DNA from 2 places in the Anaerofustis stercorihominis DSM 17244 genome. Region 1 is predicted to be linked to the other one. Evidence: predicted binding sites of a transcription regulator. Region 1 holds the regulator's gene; the other holds the start of a gene.
What was found. Region 1 encodes Rex, which represses fermentation and respiration genes when NADH is low (regulators of the CRP and FNR family bind a similar motif). Its sites were predicted from a motif close to ATTGTTAANNNNTTAACAAT; they were not measured.
Positions count from the first base shown of each region.

Region 2: the regulator Rex is predicted to act here: its motif matches at 5,762-5,781, upstream of ANASTE_RS01025 (BtrH N-terminal domain-containing protein).

Region 1 covers NZ_DS560019.1:175,484-191,950, reverse strand. The annotation lists gene spoIIP (stage II sporulation protein P) at 1-993, shown strand, start outside; gene ANASTE_RS05550 (hypothetical protein) at 993-1,217, shown strand; gene ANASTE_RS05545 (redox-sensing transcriptional repressor Rex) at 1,367-2,011, shown strand; gene ANASTE_RS05540 (acetyl-CoA C-acetyltransferase) at 2,235-3,419, shown strand; gene ANASTE_RS05535 (enoyl-CoA hydratase-related protein) at 3,457-4,227, shown strand; gene ANASTE_RS05530 (3-hydroxyacyl-CoA dehydrogenase NAD-binding domain-containing protein) at 4,298-5,134, shown strand; gene ANASTE_RS05525 (acyl-CoA dehydrogenase) at 5,150-6,286, shown strand; gene ANASTE_RS05520 (electron transfer flavoprotein subunit beta/FixA family protein) at 6,311-7,093, shown strand; gene ANASTE_RS05515 (electron transfer flavoprotein subunit alpha/FixB family protein) at 7,119-8,153, shown strand; gene ANASTE_RS11370 (RNA polymerase factor sigma-54) at 8,241-8,729, shown strand; gene ANASTE_RS11365 (RNA polymerase factor sigma-54) at 8,692-9,558, shown strand; gene ANASTE_RS05505 (heavy-metal-associated domain-containing protein) at 9,599-9,958, opposite strand; gene ANASTE_RS05500 (acetyl-CoA hydrolase/transferase family protein) at 10,220-11,518, opposite strand; gene ANASTE_RS05495 (4-hydroxyphenylacetate 3-hydroxylase family protein) at 11,612-13,060, opposite strand; gene ANASTE_RS05490 (SDR family NAD(P)-dependent oxidoreductase) at 13,539-14,282, shown strand; gene ANASTE_RS05485 (flavin reductase) at 14,370-15,023, shown strand; gene ANASTE_RS05480 (hypothetical protein) at 15,161-16,467, shown strand, end outside.
Region 2 covers NZ_DS560015.1:216,398-232,864, forward strand. The annotation lists gene ANASTE_RS01000 (NAD(P)/FAD-dependent oxidoreductase) at 1-23, shown strand, start outside; gene ANASTE_RS01005 (DUF1667 domain-containing protein) at 23-376, shown strand; gene ANASTE_RS01010 (glycerol-3-phosphate responsive antiterminator) at 988-1,551, shown strand; gene cls (cardiolipin synthase) at 1,805-3,331, shown strand; gene ANASTE_RS01020 (hypothetical protein) at 4,139-4,411, shown strand; gene ANASTE_RS01025 (BtrH N-terminal domain-containing protein) at 4,595-5,665, opposite strand; gene ANASTE_RS01035 (reverse transcriptase family protein) at 6,339-7,298, shown strand; tRNA gene ANASTE_RS01040 (tRNA-Leu) at 7,647-7,732, opposite strand; gene ANASTE_RS01045 (murein hydrolase activator EnvC family protein) at 7,846-8,616, shown strand; gene ANASTE_RS01050 (site-2 protease family protein) at 8,628-9,293, shown strand; gene ANASTE_RS01055 (deoxyguanosinetriphosphate triphosphohydrolase) at 9,783-10,787, shown strand; gene dnaG (DNA primase) at 11,406-13,229, shown strand; gene rpoD (RNA polymerase sigma factor RpoD) at 13,229-14,440, shown strand; tRNA gene ANASTE_RS01070 (tRNA-Asn) at 14,987-15,062, opposite strand; gene ANASTE_RS01075 (hypothetical protein) at 15,346-15,570, opposite strand; gene ANASTE_RS01080 (TetR-like C-terminal domain-containing protein) at 15,702-16,223, shown strand; gene ANASTE_RS01085 (CatB-related O-acetyltransferase) at 16,392-16,467, opposite strand, start outside.

The sequences.
Region 1 (16,467 bases):
AGTGGAATTTTTAAAAATAAAGCGTTTATTTTAGCGTGTTTACTTATATTTAATTTTTCTATTCCGATAAGTATAAAAAACCATATAGATGAAAAAACTAAAAATGCAGCCATATATAAAGATATTTTAAAACAAAGCGTTGCGGTCATGAATGATAATGCGGCAAAAGAAGAAAAAAAAGGAAGCTCTTATGGATTTACAAAAAACATACTTGTATCAGCACTCCCTTTTTTGCATTTAAATGAGACAGGCTATGAAGAAGTTAAAATAAAAAAGGATATAACAAACGATACTAAAGATGATACAACCAAATTGGTAGCAGCCAAGAAGAAAATGAATGACAGTACTTCTACCGATAATAAGGCAACAAATAAACCGCTTGTTTTGATATATCATACTCATGCTACCGAGTCTTTTAAAGATAAAACGAATAAGGGAACATATCGTTCAAGGAATAATAACGAAAATATGGTCGCTGTGGGTAAGGAAATGGTCAATGTACTTAAAAATGAATATGGTATAGAAAGCATCCATGATACGGCTCAGCATGACTATCCAAGCTATAATGCAGCTTATGATAATTCTCTTAAGAGTGCTGAAAAAATATTAAAAGATAATCCGAGTATAAAATACGTTTTTGATATACATAGAGATGGTCTTCCATCTTCAAATAATAATGTAAAATATAAAGCAAAAGTAGGAAGCACAAATGTTGCTAAGGTGATGATAGTGTTAGGTATGGATCATAAAAATTCCGGCAAGAATTTAAAATTTGCCGATAAAGTTAATAATCAGTTTGATAAAATGTACCCGTCGATTTGTCTCGGAGTTACAAAAAGGGAGCCTTACAGGTATAACCAGTGGTTAAGCAGTAACAGTATACTTTTCGAAGTCGGCAGTAATCTTAATAATCTGCAGGATTCGAAAAATACTGCGAAACTTATGGGACGAGTTGTCGGTGAAGTAATAAAAAAAGATATGAAAGGTAAATAATGCATAGAAGAAGAAATATATCTTTACCTATTATGATTTGTTTACTGATTATGATAATAACTTTTGCCGGATATTTGGTGTATGATTTAACCGATATGTACTATGATACTTATGAAAATACAAATTCCAATTTGCTTGTAGAAAATAATAATGAAACAGATAAAGTTTTAAATGTTTTCGGATATGAATTTAAAGTTCCCGATTTAGAGGTTTTCACTAAATAATAACCTGTGAAAGCCTCTATTTAATTTCATTTTTTTTACATATTTATTTTTAAAATAAAGTTTATTTTTATTGACATAGTTTAAATAAATCAGTATAATTATACTGATAAAAAAATACTGATATATAAGAAGGGAGCCTATACATAAAAATGAAAAAATACTCTATATCAAAACAGGCATTACAAAGATTACCTTCTTATTTAAACTATCTGAATTGGGCAAAAAGAGAGAATGTTAAAAATATATCTTCTCCGACTATTGCAAGCGATTTAAAACTCAATGAAGTTCAGGTGAGAAAAGATTTGGCTGCAATAAGTTCAACCGGCGGTAAACCCAGACTTGGATATAATGTCGATACCCTGATTTCGGATATTAAAGTATTTCTTGGTTATGATGAAACCGATAAAGCAGTTTTGATAGGTGCGGGACAGCTTGGCAGAGCGCTTCTTTCTTATAACGGCTATGAGGATTACGGACTTGAAATAGTGGCGGCATTTGATGTCGATAATGCGGTTGTAGGTAAGAAATTCAAAGGAAAGCCCATTTATCATATTGATATGCTTGATAGAGTATGTAAGAAAAATAATATACATATAGGGATCATAACAGTTTCAGCGGAAAATGCACAGGAAGCTTGTGACAAACTGGTAGAGTGCGGGATACTTGCGATTTGGAATTTTGCACCTTGTCATTTGGTTGTTCCGGATAATATCCTCGTTCAGCATGAGAATACTGCGGCTTCACTTGCATTTTTATCAATGCATCTTAGAGAAAAGATGAAAAATGAAAAATAATTTAATATAATTTTTAAATTGATTAATTAATAAATATTCATTGTAATGTTTTAGGTATTATTATATAATTATTATATATAATGCCAAATAAAATCCTTTATTTATAAAGGGTTTGGTAGTTTATTGTTTATAAAAGTTTGGTAATACACCGACTTATATATATAAGTTCATAGCCTTGCCTTTGCTATGATAAAAAAAAGGTTTTATTTTAGGAGGAAAAAATATGGCAAAAAAAGTAGTTTTAGCAGGCGCTTGCCGTACTGCAATTGGTACAATGGGTGGGACTTTAAGTACGACTCCTGCCAGAAAATTAGGTTCAATCGTAATCAAAGAAGCTTTAAAAAGAGCTAATGTACCGGCTGATCAAGTTGATCAAGTATATATGGGTTGCGTAATCCAAGCTGGTTTAGGTCAAAACGTAGCAAGACAAGCGTCAATCGATGCAGGTTTACCTATCGAAGTACCTGCCGTTACAATCAACGTAGTTTGCGGTTCAGGTCTTAACTGTGTTAACATGGCTGCTCAAATGATTAATGCAGGTGATGCTGATATCGTAGTAGCAGGCGGTATGGAAAATATGTCAATGGCTCCATATGCTGATATGAACGGTCGTTACGGACATAGAATGAATAATGCGACATTAGTTGATACAATGGTTAATGATGCGTTATGGGATGCATTCAACGGATATCACATGATTCAAACAGCAGACAATATTTGTGTTGATGAAAGATGGAATCTTTCAAGAGAAGAATTAGATGAATTTGCTGCAGCTAGTCAACAAAAAGCTATCGCAGCACAAGAAGCAGGAAAATTCGATGATGAAATCGTTCCTGTAGAAGTTAAAAAGAGAAAAGAAACAATAGTATTTAATAAAGATGAAGGACCTCGTCCTGGAACAACTCCTGAAACATTAGCTAAACTTAGACCAATCAATAAAGATGGAAAAGTTACTGCAGGTAATGCTTCCGGTATCAATGACGGTGCGGCTGCAATAGTTGTAATGAGTGAAGAAAAAGCTAAAGAATTAGGTGTTACACCTATGGCTACATGGACTGCAGGTGCCCTTGCAGGTGTTGACCCAACAATAATGGGTATCGGTCCTGTTGCTGCAACAAAGAAAGTTTTAGCTAAAACAGGCATGAAAGTTGAAGACTTCGATTTAATCGAAGCTAACGAAGCTTTCGCTGCTCAATCAGTTGCTGTTGGTAAAGATTTAGGATTTGATTTATCTAAATTAAACGTTAACGGCGGAGCTATAGCTCTTGGTCATCCTGTTGGTGCTTCAGGTTGTCGTATACTTGTAACATTATTACATGAAATGCAAAAACAAGATGCTAAAAAAGGTTTAGCTACACTTTGTATCGGTGGTGGTATGGGTTGTGCTACTATCGTTGAAAGAGACTAATTTAAATTAGTAATTAATTTTAAGGAGATATTAAATAATGGGTTTTGTTAAGTATGAACAAGAAGGTTTTGTAGGTATCGTTACTATTGATCGTCCAAAAGCTTTAAATGCTTTAAATGAAGAAGTATTAAAAGATTTAGAAGCTGCATTTGACGCTATTGATTTAGATACTACAAGAGCAGTAGTTGTAACAGGTGCAGGTAAATCATTTGTTGCAGGCGCTGATATTGGTGCTATGAGCACAATGACAGCAGAAGAAGGCGAAGCTTTCGGTAAATTCGGTAATGATATATTTAGAAAAATTGAAACATTCCCACTTCCGGTTATTGCAGCAATCAACGGTTTTGCACTTGGCGGCGGAAATGAATTGGCAATGAGCTGCGATATCAGAATTTGTTCTGATAAAGCTGTATTCGGTCAACCTGAAGTAGGTCTTGGTATTACTCCTGGATTTGGCGGAACACAAAGACTTGGCAGAATAATCGGTATCGGTATGGCTAAAGAATTAGTATATGCGGGATATAACATTAAAGCTGATAAAGCTTTAGAAGTAGGATTAGTAAACGCTGTTTACTCTCCTGAAGAATTAATGCCTGCAGCTATGAAATTAGCAGGAAAGATCGCAAAACAAGCTCCGATTGCAGTAAGAAACTGTAAAAAGGCTATGAATGACGGTTTACAAGTAGATATGGATCAAGCTATAGTAGTAGAAGAAAAATTATTCGGAGACTGCTTCAACAGTGAAGATCAAAAAGCAGGTATGAAAGCATTCCTTGAAAAAGGTAAAGCTGAATTCCAAAATAAATAGTTTATAAATAAGTAAAAATAGTCTAGGATCATTCCTAGACTATAAATAATAATTAATACGGAGGATAAGAATGAAAGTAGGTATTATTGGTGCTGGCGCAATGGGTTCAGGTATTGCTCAAGCATTCGCACAAACAGAAGGTTATGAAGTTTGCTTATGTGATATTAACGAAGAATTTGCAGCAAACGGTAAAAAAAGAATCGAATCAGGTTTAAACAAAAGAGTAGCAAGAGGCAAGATGGAACAAGCCAAAGCTGACGAAATCTTAGGAAAAATCACAACAGGTGTTAAAGATATTTGCGGTGACTGCGATTTGATCGTAGAAGCTGTACTAGAAGTTATGTCTATCAAACAAGACACATTTAAAGAATTAGATAAAATTTGTAAAGAAGATTGTATCTTCGCTACAAATACTTCATCACTTTCCGTTACAGAAATCGGAGCAGGTGTAAACAGACCTATCATTGGTATGCACTTCTTCAATCCGGCTCCTGTAATGAAATTAGTAGAAGTTATCGCAGGTTTAAATACTCCGGCTGAAACAGTGGATAAAATTAAGGAAATTTCTGAAGAAATCGGTAAAACTCCGGTAGAAGTTGCTGAAGCTCCTGGCTTTGTAGTAAACAGAATCTTAATTCCTATGATTAATGAAGCTATCGGTATTTATGCTGAAGGCGTTGCTAGTGTAGAAGGTATTGACGCAGCTATGAAACTTGGTGCTAACCATCCAATGGGACCATTGGCATTAGGTGATATGATTGGTCTTGATATTTGCTTAGCAATTATGAATGTACTTTTCACTGAAACTGGCGACCCTAAATATCGTCCACACACATTACTTAAGAAAATGGTACGTGGCGGTCAATTAGGTCAAAAATCTGGCAAAGGATTTTATGATTATAAATAGGAGGATTCAAAACAAATGGATTTTACATTAAGTAAAGAGCATGAAATGGCGAGAACTCTTTTCAGAGAATTCGCTGAAACAGAAGTAAAACCTCTAGCTCAAGAGGTAGATGAAACAGAAGTTTTCCCTAGTGAAACTGTTGCAAAAATGCAAAAATTAGGATTCCTTGGAATTCCTATGCCTAAAGAATACGGAGGACAAGGCTGTGACACATTAACATATGCTATATGTGTTGAAGAATTATCCAGAGTATGCGGTACTACAGGCGTTATCGTTTCAGCACATACATCATTAGGTGCTGGTCCTATCGAAAAATTCGGTACACCGGAACAAAAAGAAAAATATTTAAGACCACTTATCAGTGGCGAAAAACTTGGTGCATTCGGTTTAACTGAACCAAACGCAGGTACAGACGCATCAGGACAACAAACAAAAGCCGTTTTAGACGGAGATGAATATGTACTTAACGGATCAAAAATCTTTATCACAAACGGTAAAGAAGCTGATACATATGTAATATTTGCAATGACTGATAAGTCTAAAGGTACAAAAGGTATCTCTGCATTTATCGTAGAAAAGGGAACACCTGGTTTCACTTTCGGTACTAAAGAAAAGAAAATGGGTATTAGAGGTTCTTCTACATATGAATTAATCTTTACAGATTGCAGAATTCCTAAAGAAAATCTTCTTGGTCAAGAAGGTAGAGGATTTGGTATTGCTATGCAAACTCTTGATGGTGGTAGAATCGGTATCGCATGTCAAGCTCTTGGTTTAGCTCAAGGTGCTTTAGATGCTACAATCGAATTTGTTAAAGAAAGAAAACAATTCGGCAGGCCTATCGCTAAATTCCAAAATACACAATTCCAAATTGCTGATATGGCAACAAAAGTTGAAGCTGCAAGAAATTTAGTATACAAAGCTGCAATAGCTAAAGATACAAAGAAGAGATTCTCTGTTGAGGCTGCTATGGCTAAATTATATGCTGCTGAAGTTGCTATGGAAGTTACTACAAAAGCTGTTCAACTTCATGGTGGATATGGTTACACAAGAGAATATGATGTTGAACGTATGATGAGAGACGCTAAGATTACTGAAATCTATGAAGGTACTTCAGAAGTACAAAGAATGGTAATCTCAGGAAGCTTATTATAATAAGAGGAAAAGGAGAGAAGTATAGTGAAAATTGTAGTTTGCGCTAAGCAAGTTCCAGATACAAATGAAGTTAGAATTGATCAAAAAACAGGTACTCTAATCAGAGAAGGCGTTCCTGCTATTATGAACCCAGACGATAAAGCCGGTCTTGAAGCTGCACTTCAAATAAAAGATAAAACTGGCGCAGAAGTAACTGTTATTACAATGGGTCTTCCTGCTGCAGAAGAAATCTTAAGAGAAGCTTTTGCTATGGGAGCTGATAAAGGTGTATTAGTAACAGACAGACCATTCGGTGGAGCTGATACTCTTGCAACATCAAATACATTAGCTGCTGCTATCAAAACATTGGATTACGATTTAATCATTGCCGGTAGACAAGCTATCGATGGTGATACAGCTCAGGTTGGACCACAAATTGCAGAACATTTAGATATTCCAAACATTTCTTATGTTCAAAAAGTTGTTGAAGTAACAGATGACAGCATCACTGTTGAAAGACAATACGATGATGGTTATCATGTAGAAAAAGCTCAAATGCCTTGCCTAATCACAGCTCTTGGCGATTTAAACAAAGCAAGATATATGACACCGGGCGGAATTTTTGATGCATTCAAGAAAGACATCCAAATCATTACAAGAAAAGATGTTGATATTGAAGATGAAAAAATCGGTAAAGCCGGTTCTCCTACAAACGTTGCTAAATCATTCCCTAAAGCTGTTAAAGCTGCAGGTGAAAAGGTTGAATTAGATGCTGATGCAGCTTCTGAATACCTTGTAGGAAAATTAAAGGAAAAACATATTATCTAATTAATTAGGAAAGGAAATTGAAATAATGAGTTTTGAAGAATATAAAGGCGTATTTGTCTTCGCGCAACAAGTTGATGGTGTAATCAACAATGTTGCTTTAGAATTAACAAGTGAAGCTACAAAGCTTGCTGCTGCTTTAAAAACAGACGTTACAGCTGTTCTTTTAGGACATGATGTAAAAGGATTAGCTGACGAATTAGCTAAATATGGTGCAGATAAAGTATTAGTAGTAGATGATCCTGCTTTAGAAACATATACAACTGAACCATATGCACATGCTATGGATGAAATAATTAAAAATTACAAACCTGATATCGTACTTTACGGTGCTACAGCAATCGGTAGAGATTTAGCTCCTAGAGTATCTGCAAGAGTTGCTACAGGCTTAACAGCTGACTGTACAGTTCTTGAAATCGATGAATTTAAAAATGCACTAGGTAACGTAAACAAAGGTTACGAAGGTAAACTTTTCTTAAACGCTACAAGACCTGCATTCGGTGGTAACTTAATGGCAACAATCGTTTGTCCTGATAACAAACCACAAATGGCTACAGTAAGACCTGGCGTTATGCAAAAAATCGAACCTAAAGATGTAAAAGCTAACGTTGAAGAAGTAAAAATCGACTTTGCTAAAAACAACAAATGCGTAGAAGTATTGGAAGTTGTTAAAGCCGTAAAAGATAAAGTTGATATTTCTGAAGCTAATATCTTAGTATCAGGCGGACGTGGTGTTGGTAGTGCTGAAAACTTCAAGTTATTAGAAGACTTAGCTGAAGCTATCGGCGGTGAAGTTTCTGCTTCAAGAGCTTGTGTTGACGCAGGTTGGGTAGCAAAAGATATCCAAGTAGGTCAAACAGGTAAAACAGTTAGACCTAACGTTTACTTTGCTATCGGTATTTCAGGTGCTATTCAACATGCCGCAGGTATGGAAGAATCTGATCTTATCATTGCTATCAATAAAGATGAATCTGCTCCTATCTTCAGCTTTGCTGATTATGGTGTAGTTGGCGATTTAAATAAAATAGTTCCATTATTAACAGAAGCTATTAAAAACGCTTAATATAATCATAAAATCATATAATGAAAAGTAGAAATACTTTTGAGAAAGGGGTATCTTAGGATGCTCCTTTTTCATAATGAGGGACTCATGGATATAAAACAAGAACATAATATATCACAGGTACAGACTTTATCTCAGGCTCAAGTTATGTCACTCAATATACTTTCTATGGATAGTTTAGAGTTAAATGAATTCTTATACAAAGAATATTTGGAAAATCCTCTATTGGAAAATAAATGTGAGAATAATAGAGATATTACTTTAGATATAAAAAATATGGATATCCCAAGTAAAAGACAGCATTCGAAAGATGATATAAAGTATTTGGAAACACCTAACACTGATGAGATAAATATCAAGCATTATATATTATATCAATTAAATTACGACGATTATTCTAAAAATGACCTCGTAATAATGGAGTTTTTGATAGATTGTCTGGATAATAACGGATATTTTAATTATGAATTAACTGAGATATCGGAGATTTCAGATTATAATATAGGTGATATAGAAAAATGTATTAATGTATTAAAAAATCTTCAACCTTACGGAATATTTTCCAAGGATTTATAAAGAATGCTTACTTATTCAACTAAAAAAGAATAATATATTTGATGAAAATATAAGTAATATTGTAATCAACTATTTAAATGAAGTATCCGAAAATAATGTGAGTAAGATATCAAAAGAATTAAATATAAGCAGGCTGGAAGTTAGAAAATATATTTATTCAATAAAGTGTTTAAATCCAAAACCTCTTATAAATATAAAAATGTCTGAGCCCGTTTACATTAATCCTGATATATTATTGACTTATGAGAATAATAAATGGAATATAGAATTAAACGATAATTGGATAAATAATTATTATATAAGCGATTATTATTTAAAAATGATTGATACAAGTGAAGATGAAAATTTAAAGATGTATTTTAAAGAAAAGTTATCCAAATGCAGGTTTATATTAAATTCACTTGAACAAAGACGGAATACTATTTTAAATATAACAAAAGTCATAATACGCAGACAAGAAAAATATTTCCGAGGAAATGGTAAAATCGTGTCGATGACTTTAAGTGAAGTTGCCGATGAAATAGATATGAATGTATCAACTGTAAGCAGAGCAATCAAAAATAAATATATGAGTTCTCCTATAGGGATAATCAATATGAGGGATTTATTTTCATCCTATGTTTCTTACGGTGAAGATATAAGGCTTACCCCGGAAGATGTAAAGCAAAAGATTAAAGTTATAATAGAGGAAGAAAATAAGAAGAAACCTTATAGTGATGACGAAATTGTTAATAAATTAAATGACGAAAATATAAATATTTCCAGAAGGACTGTAAGCAAATACAGAAAAGAATTGAATATTCCGACTTCGTATAATAGGAAAGAATAAAAGGAAGTAAAAAATTAATATATTACTTCCTTTTTACTTTTTATATTATTTCACTTACTATGTATCCTGCTTGTGATACAATATTTTCTATTGCGATTTCATCTAATTCTTCTTTCATCAAAACATCGGCGGTATTTTTTGATAAATTTACCTTAGCCCATATACCATCCAGTTCGTTAAATGCATTTTCTATTCTTATTGCACAGTTTCTGTATGACATACCTTTTATTTTAACGAGTCTTTCATATTTATAATTATCTTTATTTCTATCTTTGACTTTTATCCTTTGTATCGTTTCATTTTCGTTACCACAGCATCCTGATGTCAGTTTTTTTGTATAGCTTTTTATTGATACTACAACCAATAGTATCAGTATTATAAACATAATTGCCGCTATCATAATTTCTCACCTTACCTTTTTGTTATACTATTAATATAATATGTTATTTACTTGATTTTGCTATTATTGTTTTTTCATTATGATTTAAAGTTAGAAAAGAATTGATTTTAGCATATAAAAAATATTAAATGATAATATAGATTTTAAATATTTCTTATTATTGTTATGTTTAGCTTGAGAATTATTATGACAATGCTTTAATTACATTTTGGCAATAAAATAAAGTACCAACTTAAAGTCGATACTTTATTTAAAATAATATTAGAAGTTTTCTTTAAATCTATTTTCAAATTCGGCTATTAACCCATCTCTGAAATTCGGATCTGCAATATTTATAAGCCTTCTTGCTCTTTCTTTTAATGTCTGTCCCTTAAGATGTGCTATACCATGTTCCGTTACTATGTAGTCCACATCTGTTCTTGAAGTTGTTACCGCACTTCCTTCTGTGAGGAATGGAACTATTTTGGATATAGTCCCTTTTTTTGCTGTGGAAGGGAATGCCAGTATTGATTTACCGCCTTTTGAAAAAGCCGCACCTCTTATAAAGTCTACTTGTCCTCCTATGCCGCTGAATTGTTTAAGTCCCATTGCTTCGGCACACACCTGACCCATTAAATCTACTTGAAGAGCAGAATTAACGGAAACCATATTATCATTTTGACCTATTACTATAGGGTTATTTACATATTCGATATCCATCATACTTATTGCCGGATTATCATGGACAAATTCGTATAACTTCTGAGTACCCATCAAAAATGCTACTACCATTTTACCTTTATGTAAATTTTTCTTCTTACAGGTAATTACACCTTTTTCATATAGATCCATTACTCCGTCGGAAATCATTTCCGAATGTATTCCGAGGTCTTTTTTATGAGTCAGGAACTTAAGTACCGCATCCGGTATTGCACCTATACCAAGTTGTAATGTATCTCCGTCATTTATAAGTTTTGCACAGTTTTCTCCGATTTTCATTTCCACATCCGTAATTTTAGGATTTGGAAGTTCCGGAACTTGTTCGTCATGTTCAACTATTATATCAATATCATTTATATGTATGAACCCATCTCCCAAAGTCCTCGGCATTTTTTTATTTACCTGTGCTATTACTATTTTAGCTGCTTCCGCAGCCGGTTTTGTATAGTCACATGAAGTCCCGAAGCTGCAAAATCCGTTTTCATCAGGAGGGGATACCGTGATAAGTGCCACGTCTATGGGAAGACAGCTTCTGAATAGCTGAGGGATTTGATAAAAGAAGCAAGGTGTAAAATCTCCTCTGCCTTCAAATACCGCATCTCTTGTATTCCCTCCGAGGAAAAATGCATTAAGCCTGAAATGTTCCTTCATTTCTTCTTTTGCATATAGAGAATGTCCCATAGGAACCAACTGAACTATTTCCACGTCTTTATAATCTTTATGATGTTCTACCATTTTATCTACTACGTAAACAGGTTCTCCGACTGCATGAGCAATAACCACTCTGTTTCCGGATTTTATAGCCTTAACTGCATCATCTGCATTTTTAACTTTAGAATTATATATTTGTTTTAAATCCATTTTTCTCTCCTTAATTAAAATATTGCACTGCTTTGGTAAGATGTAGAAGAGGTTAAATAAACCAAAACAGTGCAATTTAAAGAAAAGTTAGCTTTATTCTTTAATTCCTGCTATATCTTTAGCAAGTTCTTTTTTCATATTCATATTGCCTTGTCTTGCAATCATTATTCTTTGAGCTTGAGGTGAACCTGCACCATGAAGCGATTCTGTTCTGTAACCAACTGCTGCCGTACCTAAAGTTAGATTTTCAATAAGTCTTAGTATTCTTAGCCTGTTTTCCGTAGATACGCTTGCTACACCGACTAAGTATTTTTCTACATATTTACCTACTACAGGGTCTTTCAAGTCTTTTTCCGATGGTGCGGTGACCATGATACCTCCGGCAATATCTTCTGCAAGTCTGGCTATTTCATAAGGAAATCTTGTTACATTTTGTTTACATACATTTGCTAGAAGTAAATCTATCATATAGTTACCGGATTTGGTTTTTTGACCTTCTGAAGAACACGCTATACCGCAGCAATAAAGTGTTTCATTAAGGTGAGTCATTTCTATTAATTTATCTTTGATATGAGAAGCTCTTGCTGCTCCGTTGTATTCTGCCGCAAGTGCTGATGCTCCTATTAATACATCACCTACGCCGACTTTACATCCGCCATAAGACTGTCTGTGGTATCCTGCAAATCTTTCAACTAGCATACCTGAAAAATCGTATTCTCCGTTCATGAAAATCCTGTCGTTTGGAACAAACACGTCATCAAATACAACAAGTGCTTCCATTCCGCCGAATTCTGCGTTTCCGACATCCATATCTGAATTTTCTAATTTTCTTGTATCGCAAGATTGTCTTCCCACTATCATCAAGATACCTTTAGTATCTGTAGGAACGGCAAAGGAAATTGCATAATCTTTATCTTTTTCAGTCATGCTGATTGTAGGCATTACAAGTACTTCATGTGAATTTACGATTCCTGTTTGATGAGCTTTTGCACCTCTTACAATGACACCGTCTTCTCTTCTCTCAACTACTCTTAAATATAAATCCGGGTCTTTTTGCTCAGATGGTGACAAGCCTCTGTCGCCTTTAGGGTCAGTCATTGCTCCGTCGATTACTAGGTCTTCATCCTGACAATATTTCATGAACTTTTTAAAGTTTTCATGGTAATTTGTTCCGTAAGCTTCATCTGTTTCATAAGTTGTACTGTAAACTGCATTAAAAGCATCCATTCCTACACATCTTTGGAAACAAGATGCTGTTTTTTGTCCGCATAAACGCTGCATTTTTACTTTTTTAACTAAGTCATCAGCGTTTCTATGTATGTTTGTAAACCTATTTATTTTTCTTCCATCATCAAGGGTAACCGTCATTAAATCTTCATACTCAGGCATTTGAGCCAAATCATAAGTAGCTCTTACAGAGTTTAGTGATGGTCTTAAAATTGGATTATCTACAGGGTTTTCTACTTTTTTACCGAACATATAAACTTGTAAATCAAGTTTTCTCATACTTTCTATATATTCTTTTCCTGTCATTAGTGGCATAATCATTATCCTTCTTTCTTTTTTTATTTGGGGTAGTTTGGTTTAATTTTCTATTAATATATATAGCAAAACTTGTGCCAAGTTGAATAACAGGCTCAAATAAAGCAATTTAATTATACAAAGTACAATATCTTTTATTTTTGTTGCGATAATTCATTGCAATATTGCAACAAAAATATTAGAAGTTTTAAAAGCAGATTTAAAATATGCTTCGATTAACTGATTCTATTACTTAGTATTCAAATCCAAATCCTCCTTTTGACCGAAAGCGGCATATTTTTTATGGGGTATGTTTAAAAATAAATAAGTAAAAAGTATTATTTAGAATGATTACAGTTTAAATTAGAATGATTATAATTTACTTGACAAAAAATGGAAACGGGTGTATAGTGAAATTAAGATTTGAAATATTTTATTTGAGCATTAATGTGCCAAAAAAATATCTTTAACGTTTAACTAAAATGGAGGTAGTAAAAAAATGTTAAAAGGTAAAGTAGCGGTAGTAACAGGCGGAACAAGAGGTATCGGTTTTGCAACGGTAAAGACTTATTTGGATAACGGTGCGAAAGTCGTTTTATTCGGTTCTAGACAGGAAACTGTGGATAAGGCGTTGAAAGAATTGATGGAAGAAAACAAGGATTATCCTGTAAAGGGCATGCATCCCGATTTAACGAATGAAGAAGAAATAAAGAAAGTATTTGCAGAAATCAAAGAAGAATTCGGAAGCCTTGATATCTTGGTAAACAATGCGGGTATTTCAGCAAGAGACAGTCTTTATGACTATAAACTTTCAGATTTTGAAAAAATAATGGATCTAAATGTCGTTGCGGCATTCAACTGCTCGAAAGAAGCGGCAAAGATAATGAAAGAACAAGGCGGCGGTGTAATACTAAATACAAGCTCTATGGTAAGTATTTACGGTCAGTCCGCAGGTTCGGGTTATCCGGCATCTAAATTTGCGATAAACGGACTTACAAAATCTCTTGCAAGAGAGCTGGGAAGAGACAATATCAGAGTAAACGCTGTAGCACCGGGTGTTACAAAGACGGATATGGTAGCGGCACTTCCCGATGAAATGATAAAACCTTTGATTGCTACTATTCCTCTGGGAAGAGTCGGAGAACCGGAAGATATAGCGAATGCTTTATTGTTCCTCGCAAGCGATATGGCAAGTTATGTTACGGGTGCGATTTTATCCGTTGACGGCGCAGCAATGAGCTAAGAAGGAAAGCAGATATAAAGTAATAAATACAGATAAATATAATATATATAATATTGTATATTAAAAAAACAGAAGGTAAGTGAACAAATGAACAATAATATTTTCAGAAACATGTCTTACGGAGTATATATCGTAAGCGCAATGGACGGGGATCGTCCCACCGGATGTACGGCAAACAGCATAATGCAGATAACATCGGATCCCGCAAGTGTTGCTATAAGTATCAACCATGACAACTACACGAATAAGTGTATAAAAGAAACGGGAAAATTTGCTTTTTCCATACTAGCTGAAGACAGCGACGCTTCTCTTATCGGTAACTTCGGATTTAAATCCGGTATCGATAACGACAAATTTGAGAACGTGGAACATGAAATGGTCGGCGGCGTTCCCGTAGTAAAGGATACATGCGGATATGTAGTTTGCGAAGTGATAGATAAAATGGAGACTTCAAGCCATACTGTCTTTTTGGGCAAAGTTGTGGAAGCGGAAGTTTACGGCAAACGAAGACAAATGACTTATGCTTATTATCACGAAGTGGTAAGAGGTAAAACTGCTAAAAACGCTCCTACTTATATCCCCGAAGAGGAAGAAAAAGAAGAGAGCAAATCGAATGTAAAATATGTCTGCACTGTATGCGGATATGTTTACGAAGGCGACCCGCTTCCCGAAAATTATAAATGTCCGATATGCGGAGCAGGTCCCGAAAAATTCAAAAGAGTGGAAGAAGCTATCGTTTAGCTTATTTAAAAAACAGCATTTCTTATGCTGTTTTTTTATTTTACTTATAATCATGTGATTTTAGATGATTGTAAATGATATCATTTAAGAGTATAATATTTTATAAGAGGGAATTTAATAAAGGAGTACAAACCGCTATGAAAAAGATACTTGACTTTTTTTACGAACACAAAACTTTTAGTTTTATATTAAGGTTCATTTTTATTTTTTGTCTTTATTTTTTCATGATACCTTTTATGACCGACATCATAAACAATATTTATGTACTTTTCGGTATCATTCTCGCTGTATTCATCATTTCACAGCTCATTATTTATATTTATAATAAAGATACGGTAAAGAAAAAGAAGATGATAAGAAATGATATCATCCTTATTTTCCTTGCGGTGATATTCGCGGTGTGGTTTTCTTATACCGAGTACGGGAATTTCGACGGTACGAATTATTACTATCCCGCTCAAATAGTCATGCAGTATGAAAAAAGAAGTTATAAGAAAGGCAGTGAGCAGGATAAGCTTTGCAGGCTCAGCGATGAAATGTTTTCCGTTTCCTTTGAAAATAACGGAGCTTTTGATTATAAATATAAGGATATAATATCCGAGGAAGATTTTAAAAAGCTTGATATCGGTTCTATAATGGACAAAAAACAAAACAGCTTCTTTAACAGGAACGTGAAGCTTAAGGATACATACGAAAAAATGGGACCCATACTGACTTCTTATGACGAAAAGTACGCCGCTGTATGGGTGGGTACGGATCATTACGTCATAGAAAATGAAAAGGGTATATGTTACTATACATCTGTCTACAGACAAATAAAATACAAAAAAATCGGTGATAAATATAAAGTAATCGGAGTCAGAGACGAAAAGGAAAGTTACAAAGAAAATAAAATGATACATAAACGTTTAAAAGACATGGGCAGGATAGAAAAGACAGGGTACTACGACGATATATTGGATATTGACGATGATATTGAAGACGGATACAGCGAGCATTTGGACTATATCTTAAAGTATAAAAGGATAGATACGGAAGATAAAGACATCTTAAAAATAAAAGATGATATTTATAAACTTGCGAAGTATTCATATTCAAAGAGATATGATGATACGCTTAAAAACAAAATAGATAAAGACCTTTACGATAAACTTTCATCAAAGAGTGATATAAAGCAGGAGATAAAAGACATTAAAAATATGAACGAAGATATGAATAAACTTTATATCAAGAGTATCGAAGCTGACGCTCTCCTTCCTATCATAACACAACTCAATGAAGACTCCATGACCCTTTGGATAAAGAAAAATATATCCATAGAAGCCGATAACTCCGGGGGTGAAGATAGCTTATATGCAAATGATAGTATACTTGGAAGTGATATCGAAAGGATTTATCAGGTAAAAGTAAAGATAATCGATAAGGATAAAATCAAATATAGAAT
Region 2 (16,467 bases), on a different contig from region 1:
AAATCGAGGAGGCGGATAAATAATGAAAAGAGAATTAACGTGCATATGCTGTCCTAGAGGATGTGCCTTAACGGTAGAATACGAAGGAAAAGAAGTATTTTCGGTAACCGGGAATACTTGTCCGAGAGGAGACAAATACGCCAAAGAAGAAGTCGTAGAGCCTAAGAGAGTAGTTACATCTACTATTAAAGTCGAAGGCGGAAGAGATAATGTGACTTCGGTAAGAACAAATGCGGGAGTACCGAAAGCAAAGATATTCGAAGTTATGGAAGAAATCAACTCCGTAGTCCTAAAAGCTCCGGTTAGAATCGGTGATATAGTTGTAAAAGACATCTGCGGTACGGGAGCAGATCTTCTTGTAACGAGAAACTGCTAAAATCAAAAATAGTATATCATAAAATCCATTCAGACCCATTATAGGAATATAGTGGGTTTATTTTTTTGTTCGTAAATGGTATAATTATTCCTGCGAAAACAAGAACTTTCTGTAGGGCTAACCTTCTAAGGGACGGAGTCCCTTAGAAACCCTGCCCTTTTTTGTCCGAAGAAACAAAAAAGGGATAAAAATTCTTCCACTGCGTGGTGCTAAGCCTTCGGCAAAAGAGATATTAAACGTCCTCCCACTTTCATATCCAAATTACCTGAAAGAATTATTATCTTTAATATAAGATAAAACTTCCTATATTGGGTCGGGGTAGCGGTCGTTTCAAAAATCTCGGGCAGAGATTTTTAGAAAATCCGACCGCGTTAAGAGCCACCACGGAGATTGAGTGGAGCCTTTTATTCTTAAATTGACTAATTTTAATCTTCACAAGAAGATTTTTAGATTTTAATTAATTAAAATCTATGTGTACGAAGTACACTAAATAACATGAGCAGATTTGCGTCAGCAATATTTGCGAATTAGGGCGAGCAAAGATTAAGCAGGGTGTAAGGGACAGAGCCCCTTGATTATTTCTTTCTTTAAAAAAGAAAAAAGGAGAATTTATGAACAAGAAATTGATAGATGCACTAAAGAAAAATCCTATAATAGTATCGGTAAGAAGTGAAGAAGAGACCGACAGAGCAATAAAAAGCAGAGCTGAAGTCGTGTTTATCATACATACGGATATGGATCATTTGGTAAGTCAGGTAAAGAAAATCAAAAATGCGGGAAAAATGGCATTTATTCACGTAGATTTGGTACATGGATTTTCATCTTCCCCCATTGCTCTGGAATACATATATAAACTTACGAATCCCGACGGGATACTGACCACTAAAAAAGCACTTATAAACAAAGCGAAAGACCTTAATCTAACAAGTATTTTAAGAGTATTCGCACTGGATTCTCCCACTATAGTTTCTTCAGCTAAACTCATAAAAGAAGTAAAACCCGACATTGTGGAAATACTGCCCGGTATTGCGCCTAAAGCTATCAAATTGATCGGAGAAAAGGTAAACGTACCCATTATAGCCGGAGGAATGATAGAAACGAAAGATGAAGTTATATCATGTATAAAGAACGGGGCTGTAGGTGTATCATCTTCAAGTGAAAAATTGATAATATAATATTGACGAAAATATAAAAAATATTTATAATAAAAGATGATCGAAAGATTTTTTCTTTAAACCATGCAAAAAGCGAATTATAAGACTTCATAACATCTTAATGATTCGCTTTTTTTGATAGAAAGTTTTATTTGGTTTGATATATAAAATAATTTAAAACATATAACTCAATCCTATAAAGTAAAAAAGAAAAAAAATAACGAACAAAGTGTAATAAATATAAAATTACATAAAATCTATATAAGAGGTATTTATGAAAAATAAAGGAAATAACCGTTTAGGTACCATAATGAGAATACTTTTCATAGCATTTTTATTTTTGATACAAATAGCATTTATGATACTGCTTACCTATTTTCTTAAAAACCATGCGGTAATAGTATATACATTTATTGAAGTGCTGAGCGTTATTGTACTGATGCACTTAATGGCGGAAGAAAGGAATTCGGCATATAAGATGTTTTGGATGACAATTGTCCTTCTTCTTCCCATAGTGGGACACATAATGTATGATTTCTGGGGTAAGAAGCACTCAAATTTAAGAAAGCATTCCCTTATTCAAAAGCAAATAGACAGGGTAAATTATAAACAGATAACAGACGATGAAATACTTTATAACATGGATAATATAGACGCTCAGAGACTGTCGTCATATCTGACCAACTATCACTATCCCCCATATAAAAACAATATCACTAAGTTCTTTTTTTCCGGGGATACAGCATATAAAAATATCAAAGAGGATATAAGAAACGCCAAAAAATTTATATTCATAAGCGTTTATACTGTATCCAAAGGGAAAGTATTGGATGAAATATATGAACTGTTAAAGGAAAAAGCAAAAGAAGGTGTCGAGGTAAAAATAATCTATGACGATATAGGTTCCATACTTAACATACCGAAGGGATTAAAGGAACATTTGGAAGAGATCGGAATGGAAGTTACTGTTTTTAATGAAATACACAAGAACGCATTTAAACAATATTACAACTACCGTTCTCATCAAAAAATAATAGTAATAGACGGTAATATTTCATATACGGGGGGCTTTGACTTAAAAGACAGTTTTATAAATCTACAGGAAAATGAAATTTATAATAAGGACTGTGCTGTAAGAACTGAAGGAGAAAGTACATGGAGTTTTACCCTTATATTCATAGGAATGTGGAATGCGGCAACCGACAATAAAATAACAGAATTCGAGAAATATAAAAATTCTTATGAAATGAAATGCGGTATTGTATGCCAGCCATTTGCCGATGGTCCCGCTAATTATGTCCATATCGCGGAAGATATGTATAAATATCTTATAAGCACCGCAAGAAGGACTTTATACCTCACTACCCCGTATTTAAATCCAGATGACGAAATGGTCGACTGCCTTTGTCTTGCGGCAAAGAGCGGAGTTGATATAAGGATAATAACTCCTAAAGTATTCGATAAGAAAGCATCTAAATATTTAAGCGAATATAACTTCGGCAGACTACTTAAAAACGGAGTTAGGATATACGAATACAATAAAGGTTTAATAAGAAGCAAAATAATTTTAAATGAGTTCGCAAGTATCGTAGGAACAATAAATATGAATTTCAGAAGCTTTTATCTTCACTATGAATGCGGGAATTTCATTCCCGATACGGAATTCACCAACGAACTAAAATATGAAATATTTGAACTTTTAAAGGACTGTGATGAAATAACTTTTGATGAGTGGATACATCGCTCCAAGAAAACCAAGGTCATTCAATATGTGTTAAATATCTTTAAATCTCAACTTTAAAGGACGCTGTCCCTTACACCCTGCTTAATCTTTGCTTGCCCTAATTCGCAAATATTGCTGACGCAAATCTTCTGCACAGAAAACTAAGAAATCGTGTTATTAATTGTGTTTCACACATCTAAAATTTACTTAAGTAAATTTAAACAAGCCTTCTTCGAAGTCTTTTAATAATCACAGAATGGAAGAAACGCCCCCCTCTTGGCATGGTATCCAAGCCTTCGATAAAAAAGAGCTGACTTATTATATGTTGTCATATCCTGATTATATAAAAGCGATGTTTCATTATTGATTGCTAAATTAGAACTTTTATATTTATTAAGAAAGATAAATCAGTGTTTTTACTGTCTTAATATTAAAATTATATTACTTAGACATATAAATGTTGCCTGAAAGTGTTGATTATTGAGCTAAGAGTAATGTACTTGATTATAAAATTTAAATGTCATTTTAATTAATCACAAATAAATTATTTAAATATGATAAAAAGAATTTTCCGGAAAGAATATCAAGGTCATGATATTCTTTCTTTTGCTTATTTACAGATATTATCGTTTTGCTTTTTTGTAGTTGTAAGCTTAAATATATTAAGGAGGTACAGAATAAATCATCAGGCAACACATTAAAAAAGGTAAAAAAACTTTACTTTTTGTAACTATTGAATAGTATTACGTATTTAATGTTTTATGTAAGAAAAATTTGGTTGATATAGCCGAAAAATATCATAATATGTAATATTTGTATTATATCACTACTGTGACTAAAAGTAAGATATTTGGTTTTGATAAGGCTTATCGGAGATAATAAGTCATGGAAAAAGATAGAGAGCTTAATGCGGATAAAAAATCAAATGATGATAATGCAGTTACGAAAAACCTTGCTTCAGAGGGTGAAAAAAGAATAAAAGATAGTGCTTGTGCACTAAGGGGAATAAATAAAGATTTTAAGGCTTGTTCTAAATGCGGTAAAACATTTTGCAAATATCGGAACAGGAACGTTATCATTATCCTTACATTTTTATTTTGTTTGTACGGTTTTATTCTGATAGTCAGTTTGTATTTCATATGCTTCTTTAAAGTATGATTATTAGGAGACTATAACATATTCCTGTTATAGTAAGAAGATGTTTATACTTGTTTTAAGTCATTTGAATATATGATATAAATAAGGCTTTTGCAGGTAATGATTATTTAGTCAAATAAAAAAGAGGGGATACCTCTTTTATAAATATTATTGATTTATTTTGCTTGTTGGTAAAAATCATATCTACAGTTCTTTTAATCCTTGTTTTATAAGCGTATATGCTTCATATTCGATACGTCCTATCTTTGTTATGATTTGACTTGCTCTTTCGAATATATCCTTATCGTTCAAAATATAGTCGATAAAAATATCACATAATTCTGTAAACTCTTTTCCGCTTTCTTTAAATAAACCGCTTGATCGTTTAAAGTATAAATTATCATATTCATTGCCGATTTCATCAAGTACTCTCCCAAACTTATCCCTTGAGCACATATATGTTATGTCATCGGGTTCGTCTATTCCGAGAAGTCTGTTTGGTGTCTTTGGCACGCTTCCTAAGAAATTTATCATATTCAAAATCACTTTTCTTGTCTCTTTTTTACCTATTTCTTCTTCCCATTTAGGCAGTTCATTCGCTAACTTCTTTATTCCTTTTACTCCCATGAAATTTGTCGGAGGATTTATGTATAAATTTGCTTTATCTTCCAAACATTTTTTTATAATATATTTTTTATCCTTCGGTTTGTTCATCGTTATCTTGCAAATGGTGTTGGGTTTACATAGTCCCGGATACTCTGCGTTCATTCCAAGCAGGACATTTTTATATGATAACTCCTGGATATCTTTCCTTCCGCAGTCGTACAAATATATCTTTTCTTCTTTGTCGTCATATCCTATCATCAAAAAATAATGAAAAGGTATGTGCTCTTTGTGATAAAGTTTAGGAAGATATTCCAAGTAGTACATGTCAAAAGCCCCTATCACAATGGGGTTACCGATGTCTATTTCCCTCTTTGCCTTTGTAAGTGCCGTCTCAGGTGTCCTGCATTCACTGAATTGATAATCAAACCCCACTATCGGGGCAAGGTATTTATACATTTGTTTTGTCCTGCCTTCGCCGAAAGATACCATCCTTTTTATGTCCGATTTATTGGTTTGAAGGTAGGTAAACCCGCAAAATCCCGCCATGGAAAAGAAAAACTGATCGGGTATCTTTTCATTGGTTTTGTTCATGTATATGTCCTCGATACCGTTCCACATGCACTCATAATCGTCCAAATGGTGCTTTATCCCCGTTATTATCTTCTTCATAATCTTTATCCTCCTATGTTTTGGAACCATTATATTATCTGACATCGTGTCAGAGTCAATGGGGAGGGAAAGAATAGTGATATGAGGTAGTTTAATATTATTAAAAATATAATAATAAAATTTTATATTTTGTAAATTTCATATTATATGGTATAATTTATTTGTTAGTATTTGTAGTCAGATTTTCTCCCATTATGGTTCATCTTTTGATGAATGACTCATTACTAGTTAGTGAGATTTTTATTGAACACTGTATTATTATGTTTATATATTAATATATAATATGAAAATAATGATTATATAAGTAAAGTATAATAGTAATAGTGTGTATTATTTCCTTTAAGGGAGATTAGGTTAAAGAGTTGACAAATAGATATAAGACTACTTGTAACTTCTTTGTTTTATTGATTGGGAGACCTCAATAATTTTGAGGCAATAAATGCAAAGGAGGTGACATCATGAAGGAGACAAAAAATAAAAAAGTTACAAATAAAATTAATTTATTTTGTAACAATAATGTATATGTTAAAATAAATTTAAATTTTTATATTATTTTTATTTTAATAGTACTAACTATATCAACTGATTTATTAAATGAGATAATTAATTTTGTCTACCAAATAATTATCTTTATTGGAAATCAGTAGTCAACTCGCCTTTTAAGAAAGAAATTATGGAAATTCAAAAGTCACCTTTATATAAATTATCAAATAAAAATTATTTAAAATATCTTCTTAAAATTCCTGATAAAAAATTTTTCAAACAATCATATATCACTCAATTGATAACACCATATATAGATAATAAAAATGGTAAAAAAAGATTAATTGAGGTTCCCGATTTAGAATTAAAAAAAATACAATCTAGATTAAAAAATATACTCTCTCTATTACAAATGCCCAATTATGTTTTTTCTGGTGTAAAGGGTAGATCATATTATGATAATGCCTATTTACATAAGGGAAATAAATATGTTTGTAAAATAGATTTAGAATCATTTTTCCCTAATATATCAAGAGAAAAGGTTTATTTATTTTTTTTAACATATTTTAAGTGTTCTTCTGATATAGCGTATATATTAACAAATTTAACTACTGTTGATTTGACTAGAACAAAAATAAAAAATAATAAAAAATTAGAAAAGTTTTTAGAATATAAAAATATATTTTGTAAGAATCATCTTATTTCTGGCTCTCCTGCAAGTCAACTTTTATCTTATTTAGTTAATAAAGATATGTTTGATGAAATATATAATTTAGCTAATAAAAATTCAATAAATGTATCAATTTACGTAGATGATATTATTTTTTCTTCTTTTAATAAAATTTCATATGATTTTATTAAACAAATAAAAAGAATTATTAATAAGTATAATTATAATATATCAAATTCTAAATTTAAAAGATATTTAAATGGATATCCTAAACGTATAACTGGTGTAATAATAGATAAAAACGGACAATTATCAATACCTAATTCGCTTAGACTGAAAATAATTAAAGAGTTTGAATATTTAAAAAGTCATCCAAATGATAGCAAATCGAAAATAAGATTAAGAGGATTAATCTTATCATCAAGACAAATTGAGCCAAATGCTTTTGTAGGTATTTATAAATATTTAAAAAAATTTTAGTAATAAAATTATATGATAATTTCATAGAAAATAATAACAAATCGTTTATAACAATTTGTTAAGTTTCGTATATTATTTTAAAGAGAATAATTAAACTATATGATGAACATAAACAATAAAAAACAACATCAACTTGATGTTGTAAACTTATATAATAAGTATTTATTATTTTACTTTTATAATATATGCAATTCTCTTAGGTAATCAGCATATGAAAGTTAAAAGTAAATTTAATATCTCTTTTAGCGAAGCTCTTAGGCACCGCGCCCAGCGGGGTCGTTAAATCCAATTTTTAGACAAGTAAAAATTGGCGGGGTTTTAGGGGCCGAGCCCCTTGAATTCTTTATATGGTGCGGATGATGGGACTTGAACCCATACGTCCGTGGGACACACGGCCCTCAACCGTGCCTGTCTGCCTATTCCAGCACATCCGCATATTACTTTTCATATTATACAAAAAAAGCTTTTCCATTTCAAGTAAATATTTATGAATATTTTATTTACCTCTTAATATACTTAAATAGGACTTTTATTAGGAGGGATATTTATGCAAAGCGGTAGAAGTAAAAAAAATCAAAGAAACAGAAGAACTTCTTATAACAGCAGAAGCAGGAATTATAATAGTTATAACAGGAACAAAAAGGCGCCTGTGAAGAAAGACAGGTTTTTGAATGTGATGATATTCGTAGTGATACTGGCGCTTTCTTATGTAACATTGGACATGTTAGATGTATCTCTTCCGACTTCCGTTACATCTAAGATAGACAGCGTATTCAGTAGTGATGTCTTTTCTTTCGGCAAGGCAAAGGACAAGGTCGTTTCTTTTGTAAATAACACTGCCAGCGTATTTAACGGAGGCAAAAGCACTGCGGTAAGTTCTTCGAGGGGTGAACTCAAATTGGAAATGCCGGTGAGCGGGGAAGTCATAACGAAATTTGAAGATAAGACTCACCCTGTCTTTAACACTACCGTAAAGCCAAGAGGTATCGAGATACAAACCGAAAAGAGCGAAGAAGTATTTGCTTCGGCAAGCGGTAAGGTAACAAACGTGGTATCCAGTTCTTACGGCGGGAGCAGGGTGGTTTTTGATGTGGGCAACAACACAAACGTGATTTACGACGGTGTCAAGACTACTTTTGTAAAGGTGGGGGATACGGTAACCAGCGGTAATATAATAGGTTCCATGGATAATAACGACAGCGGAGATGTTCTCGGGCTTGAGGTATGGGTGGATAATACTGCGGTAGACCCTCTTACATATATGGATACCAAATCGGACACGAACAAAACCACGGATAATAATACCAAAACAGAATAGGACACAACTTAATGAACAAGAAGTTTAAATCCCTTTTAAATAAATTTACTTTGACGTCTTTAAGCGTTTTTGCGCTTTTTATAATATATTCTCAAAGCGGTTTCGTGGATTTTCTGATATTTGTTTTTTCACTGTTTATCCACGAGACCGCACATCTTATCACCGCAAGGATATTTTCCGTTAGGGTGAATAATGTCTCCCTTCTTCCTTTCGGCGCTAAAATTTCATATGTAAGTCATGATATGCGTCCCGATAAGGAATTTCTGTTATACTTCTCGGGACCTCTTGCCAATTTTATATTTGCGGGAATAATCGTCTTTGCAAGTTTTTATATTTATATCCCTTCATACGATTTTTTTATTTTTTATAATATATTAATAGGTCTTATTAATCTCGTTCCAACTATCCCTTTAGATGCTTCAAGGTGTATATTTTCACTGCTTCAGATAAAGCTCAGTAAACCCGATGCCTTTAAATACGTCTTTATAATAAGTTTTATAGTAGACCTTAGTTTGCTGTTCCTCGGAGTATATGTGCTCCTTCTCGGAAGTAAAAACGTACTTTTGATACTTCTTTCCGTCTTCTTATTCAATAATTTGAAAAGTGAAAAGGATAAGCAGGAATATTCTTACATAAAAAACAATAAAGTTTTAAATAAAGATTTCTTAAAGATATAACCAAAGGAGTATATATATGTTATAATAAATATAATTATACGCATTGCGTGCGAATTCGTAAGGCATAGCCTTACAATCTATTTTGTAGGGCATTGCCCTACAACCTATAGTTAAGGGCTGTCTGCCCTTAAAAACCCGACCATATTTTGCTTGTCCAAAATATGGATAAAACGACCCCGCTGTGCGCGGTGCCTAAGGCTTCGCCAAAAGGGATATTAAACATCCTCCCGGAGACATATACAAATTGCCTAAAAGAGTTATAGCTTCTAATTAAAGATAAAACTTTATATGTAAAGAGGTGGGGTAGCTTCTCTTTCAAGAAACGCGGGTAGCGTTTTTTTAGGAAATCGAGAAGCGTTAAGAGCCGTCACGGCGAATGAGTGGAAGCATTTTGTCCAGTATTTTTTGCTTAGGAAAAATACTGGCGGGTCGTAGGGCAGAGCCCTACAGAATGTGGTATGCGGGGATTTGCCCGCAGAAAGAGATTATATGAACATAAGAAAACAAAAAGAACGGGAAGAACTTAATAGACTCAGCGAATATGCCTTTAAAGTCATCGATACAAAGGGAAGAAAACGAAGTATAATCCCCTGTGAAATAAGGACGGACTTCGAAAGGGACAGGGATAGGATAATACATAGTAAGTCTTTCAGGAGACTTAAACATAAGACGCAGGTATTCATCTCTCCCGAGACAGATCACAACAGGACAAGGCTTACTCATACTCTCGAGGTATCTCAGATATCCAGGAGTATCGCCAGGGCACTTAAAGTCAATGAAGACCTGACGGAAGCCATAGCTCTGGGACACGACCTTGGACATACTCCCTTCGGTCACAGCGGAGAACAGGTACTTAATGAGATATGTCCTTTTGAATTCAGACACAATATTCAAAGCGTAAGAGTGGTTGAGAGGATAGAAAACGACGGCAGAGGGCTCAATCTTACACATGAAGTGATTGACGGGATAAAGAACCACTGTCACGGTTTCAAGCCTTCTACCTTAGAAGGAGAGATAGTTTTCTTTTCAGATAAGATTGCTTATATAAATCACGATATAGATGATGCCGTTCGTTTCGGAGTACTCAAAGAGAAAGATATTCCCGGAATATTTACGGAAGTTCTCGGGAATACTAATTCACAGAGGATAAATACCATGATAATGGATATAATCAAAAACAGTTTACATAAAGATAAAATAAAAATGAGCGATGAAATCTATAAAGCGACAATGGGACTGAGAAAATTTTTGTTTGAAAATGTATATCATTCCAAAATGGCAATCGAAGAAGGGAATAAGGGTAAGGCTATAGTAAAACGGCTTTACGATTATTATACGAAGCATCCGGAAAAAATGCCGACTGATTTTTATAAAAGAGTAGAATCTGACGGACTGAGCAGGAGCGTATGCGACTACGTTGCATGTATGTCCGATATTTTTGCTATAAATACTTATAAGGAATTGTTTATTCCGAGTACTATTTGGGGAATGTAAAATGGTTAAGGGCTGTCCGCCCTTAAAAACCTGACCATATTTTGACTATCGGAAGACTTCGTAAGAAGGCTTACTAAATTTTGAGGAACAAAATTTAGATGTGGTAACACATGCGATAACATGAGCAAATTTGCCAAAGGCAAGATTTGCAAATGCACATAGAAACCATTCGCAAATGCTCATAAATGGCATTTGCTCCTGTTGACCTCTGAGCTTTGCTCAGTTAAATCTTAACTAAAGTTAAGATTTACAAAACTCCTTTGGAGTTTTGGGTCAGTTACAATATGGATAAAACGACCCCGCTGGGCGCGGTGCCTAAGCCTTCGGCAAAAGAGATATTAAACTTACTGAAGTCATTCATCCGCTATTTACCTGAAAGAGTTATTAATTTTAATATTTAATAGAACTTTTATTAAAAGGGTTGGGATAGCAGTTGTTTCAAAAATCTCGGGCAGAGATTTTTAGAAAATCCAACTGCGTTGAAAGCCATCACGGCGTTTGAGTGAAGCCATTTATTCTTAATCTTTGGGCGAGCAAAGATTAAGCAGGGTGTAAGGGGCAGAGCCCCTTAGAGGTTTGTTTCTTAAAAAAGAAAAAAGAAAATTATTAAGGAGGAATATGAAGGGTTATTTTAAAAAAGATTTTATTCGCAGACTCGTAGACGATGCGGATATAGTAGGTATCATAAATCAGTACGTACCTCTTCAAAGGTCCGGTACGAGATATAAGGCGAGATGTCCTTTTCATACGGAAAAGACACCTTCTTTTGTGGTAACTCCCGAAATGGGCAGATATCACTGTTTTGGCTGCAATGCGAACGGTGATGTCCTCGATTTCCTCATGGAAATGAATAAGCTGGATTTCAGCGGAGCTGTGGAACTCCTTGCGGATATGGAAGGGGTAAATGTTCAGTACGAAGAAAACGGTAATTATACCAGAAGAAGCGAGAACGCAATAAGCTACAATGAAAAGCAGGAGCTTTATAACTGCATAAAAGACAGTGCGAATTATTATTATAAGAATTTGATGAAAAGCGGTGTGCCTCTAAAATATTTGCTCGACAGAGGACTGAAAAAAGAAACGATAAAGAAATTCGGTCTTGGATATTCCATAAACGAATTCGATAATTTATATAACTATCTTGTAAAAGAAAAGAAGTATTCAGTGAATACTCTTATAAAAGCAGGGCTGGTACGTACAAACGATAAGAGGGGAGTGTATGATTATTTCAGAGATAGGATAATGTTTCCCATACAGGACGTCAACGGGAAGCTGATAGCTTTCGGAGGAAGGATATTCAAGAATGTGAAGAATGCTCCGAAGTATTTGAATTCTCCCGAAACCTTGGTATTCAAGAAAAACTCTACATTATATAACTTGAATAATGCGAGGAAAGAACTCAGCGAAAAGCCTCTTATATTGGTTGAGGGATATATGGACGTTATATCTCTGGTGAATAACGGGATAAATAACGCCGTAGCCACTTTGGGAACTGCCTTTAACATCAACCATGCAAAGCTTATAAATCGCTATACAAAAAACGTAGTCATAATGTACGACTCCGATAACGCCGGTCTTAACGCGACGATAAAAGCCGGCGAGATCCTTGAGAGTGCCAATATTTATCCAAAAGTAGTAAGACTGCCGAAGGGAGATGACCCCGACAGCTACATATTAAATAATAGCATAGAGAAATTTAATAATTTGGTAGAAAATGGCGTAGACAGCATAGAGTTTAGAATAAAACTCCTTGAAGATAATCATAATCTTTTGGATAATTGGGAAAAAGTGGATTTTATAAAAAAAGCCTGCGTCATAATAGGAAAAGTAGATGATGATGTAAGAAAAGAATTTTATATCAAATATCTTCACGAGAGGACAAAAGCCGAAATATCAACCATAGAAAAGGAAGTGAATACAAACAGCTTCATAACGCCCAATCATTTGGAGGAGGGTAAAAAGGATGACAAAGAGCAGAATATAAGGAAACATCAGATAAAACAAAAAATCATAAGTGCTCAGGAGATGATACTGAAATATATGATAGACAATGCCCTCGATATCGATAAGATAAAAGAAGTAAATTTAGATGAAGATATATTGGTGGGTGATGATTATAAAAAAATATATGAAAAGATAGTTTCTTGTATAAACTTAGGAAAAAAGGTTGACTTTATAGAACTATTTGATTATAATGATATATTGGCTACAACTATGTCACGAATTGTGTCTTTGGACCAAAATATAGATAGTGATGATTTAAATCAGGCAAAGAAAACGCTGATGGTTAACAATATAAACAAAAAAATCACAAAGGTTAAGCTTGCCATAAGAGATATTCAGGAATCTGAAGATAAAGAAATGTTGGATGTTTTGATAGCCGAATTCTACAAACTGAAATCAGAGCTTTTGAAAGCCAAAAACGGAGGTACACTTATATAATGACTCAAAAAAAGGTAAGTAAAGCAGTAAATATGGGTGACGATAAAAAAGTAAAAACAGAAGTTATAAATACAAAAGCAAAAACCAAAAAGAAAGTTAAGAAAGATCCTGTCAGAGCGGAAGTCAAAAAATTAAAGACGGTTGAAGATATAAAGGCTTGGGCTAAAAAAGAAAGCGTAGTTTCTCAAAGAGAAATGAACCAGCATTTTACGGATTTAAATTTCGGTTCCGACGAAATAGATGAAGTATTGGAGTTCTTCTTCAAAGAAGGCGTTGTGCTTCAGGATGATGACGAATCGGATAAAGATGTTGATGCTCTTTTGGATGAAGATATAAAAGACGAAGATGTCAAAAAAGCCGAAGCTAAGGCATATGAACCATCGGTACATATAAACGACCCCGTAAGGATGTACTTGAAAGAGATAGGTAAAGTTGATCTACTCAGTGCTGAAGAAGAACTTGACCTTGCACAAAAGATAGAAAGCGGAGACGTTGAAGCGAGAAAGAAACTTTGCGAAGCAAACCTAAGGCTTGTGGTAAGTATAGCAAAGAGATATGTGAACAGGGGTATGTCATTCCTTGATTTGATACAGGAAGGTAACCTCGGTCTTTTAAAGGCAGTTGAAAAATTCGATTATACAAAAGGTTTTAAATTCTCTACATATGCTACATGGTGGATAAGACAGGCGATAACAAGAGCCATAGCCGACCAGGCGAGAACCATAAGGATACCGGTACATATGGTAGAGACTATAAACAAACTCAAGAGAGTTCAGAGAATGCTTATTCAGGATTTGGGAAGAGACCCAAATTCTCATGAAATAGCTAAAGAAATGGGTTTACCGGAAGAAAAAGTAAGAGACATAATGAAGATATCTCAGGATCCCGTATCCCTTGAAACTCCTATCGGAGAAGAAGAAGATTCTCACCTTGGAGATTTCATTCCCGATGACGATGCGGTGGCTCCCGAAGAAGCCGCAAGTTATATGCTCCTTAGGACACAGCTTTTCGAAGTGTTGAAAACTCTGACCGACAGAGAAGCAAAAGTACTTATTCTAAGGTTTGGGCTTGAAGACGGCAGACCGAGAACACTTGAAGAGGTAGGGGATATATTCTGCGTTACGAGAGAGAGAATAAGACAGATAGAAGCTAAGGCTTTAAGAAAGTTAAGACATCCTACCAGAAGTAAAAAATTAAGAGATTTTCTATAAAATGAAAGACCTGCGGTATGCGGGTCTTTTTTGTTTTCTTTTCCAAGAAACAAACAAATAAGAGGTTTCACCCCTTAAGCACCTATAAGGGACGTTGTCCCTTACACGCTATTGCAGAGCTCAAGTCGAATTTTACAATTCAAGCTTTAGCTTAATGAATAAAATAAGCAGTTTTGTTTTAGAAATATTTGAAAGTTCCCTTATTTTATCTCTGTTAAAGATTTAACATCGCTGCCCTAAGCCTCTTACATTGAAAGTTTTATTTTAAATTGAATTAATAACTTTTTATGTAAAGGGGAGGGGTAGCTCTCAATCCAAAAATCTCGGGCAGAGATTTTTAGGATATGTGAGAGCGTTAAAGCCACCACGGCGATTGAGTGGAGCCCTTTATCTAATCTTTGGGCGAACAAAGATTAGCGGTGTGTAAGGGGCAGAGCCCCTTAGGTAGGTATGTTTTATAATAAAAAATCCCGAGAATAATCTCGGGATAAATTTTAAGGTTTAAGACCTTTTGATATATTTTAACTTTGATTTTGTATAAAAAAATGGCTCCCCAGGTAGGACTTGAACCTACGACCTTTCGGTTAACAGCCGACTGCTCCACCGATTGAGCTACTGAGGAACGCTACTTAATTATTATACACATCTATTATTAGATGTCAATACCTTTTTTATCCATAAAATCAATTTTATAATTTAAATCGGTATTAAATCGTACTTCATTATTATATTCAATATCGGATATAATATACACAAAATATTTATTTTTTATAATATTTATTGAATAATGCTCTTTATTATTATAAAGCATATAAAATGATCCTTATATAATCTTAAACGAACAATAAAATCATGTTAAATAAAAAAATAATAATTCGAATTATTCGTAAACCAAAAATATAAAATTATTTTTTCTTGTTTTTTAATCTCACCTTTGCTTCTTCTATTGTTTCTCCATCTTCAGTCAAATAATTATCTACAAATTTATCTTCTATTTTTTCATATGTGTCCACTACCCTGTCTTCTATTTTCTTATAGCTCCCAGTTACGGTATCTTCGACTCTCTTGTAACCTCCTTTGACCTTTTCTTCTATCATTTTATTTATCTTTACCAAGTTTGATTTTGCCATTTTAGCCCCTTTCTTAAATCACCGACACTTGTCTGTTTAATATGATTTTAGTATAATATGATAAAAACAGCATTTCAATCATCAATAAATGAATATTTGTTGGAATAATAAATAAGAAAGACAGTAGTATTATGAATACAAAGAATAATAAAAGAAGAAAAGAATCTGTGAAGAAGATAGAAAAAGCATTCTTCGATTTGATGCAGTATAGTGACATAAAAGATATCACCGTAACAGATATCTGTAAAAAAGCTGAACTGAACCGTTCTACTTTCTATGCAAACTACTTGGATATTATAGATTTGGCTGAAAAAATAAAGGATAAAATGATTGAAGATTTCAATGATTTATACTCCGATGAGCATAGTAATAATTATAACTCAAATGATTATTTAAAGCTATTTGAGCATATCAAGGAAAATCAATTGTTTTATAAGACATATTTCAAATTGGGGCTTGATAATTCCTTCGATATTACAAGATATGATACTAATTTGTCAAAAAAATATTACGACGATAAAAACATAAAATATCATATGGAGTTTTTTAGAGCGGGAATTACCTCAATAATTAAGATGTGGCTCAATGACGGCTGTGATTTATCATCAAAAGAACTTTTTGAAATAATAAAAGAAGAATATCAAGGAAAATAAAACTTGATTTGATATCAGTGATTTATATAAGAATTTTAAAATGATTTTTTCATATAGCATATACTTAAAATCATAGGCTAAATTATTTACATATTTCAAGTAATAGTTTTTTTAGTCCAATTATATAAAGACAGTTTAAGAGATAATTTCCTTAAGCTGCCTTTAAGTTTATTTTAAATTTTCTGCATTTCCCGATTTTATTGCTTCGATATTCTCCCTTATTTTTTCTTTATCCCAATCCCAC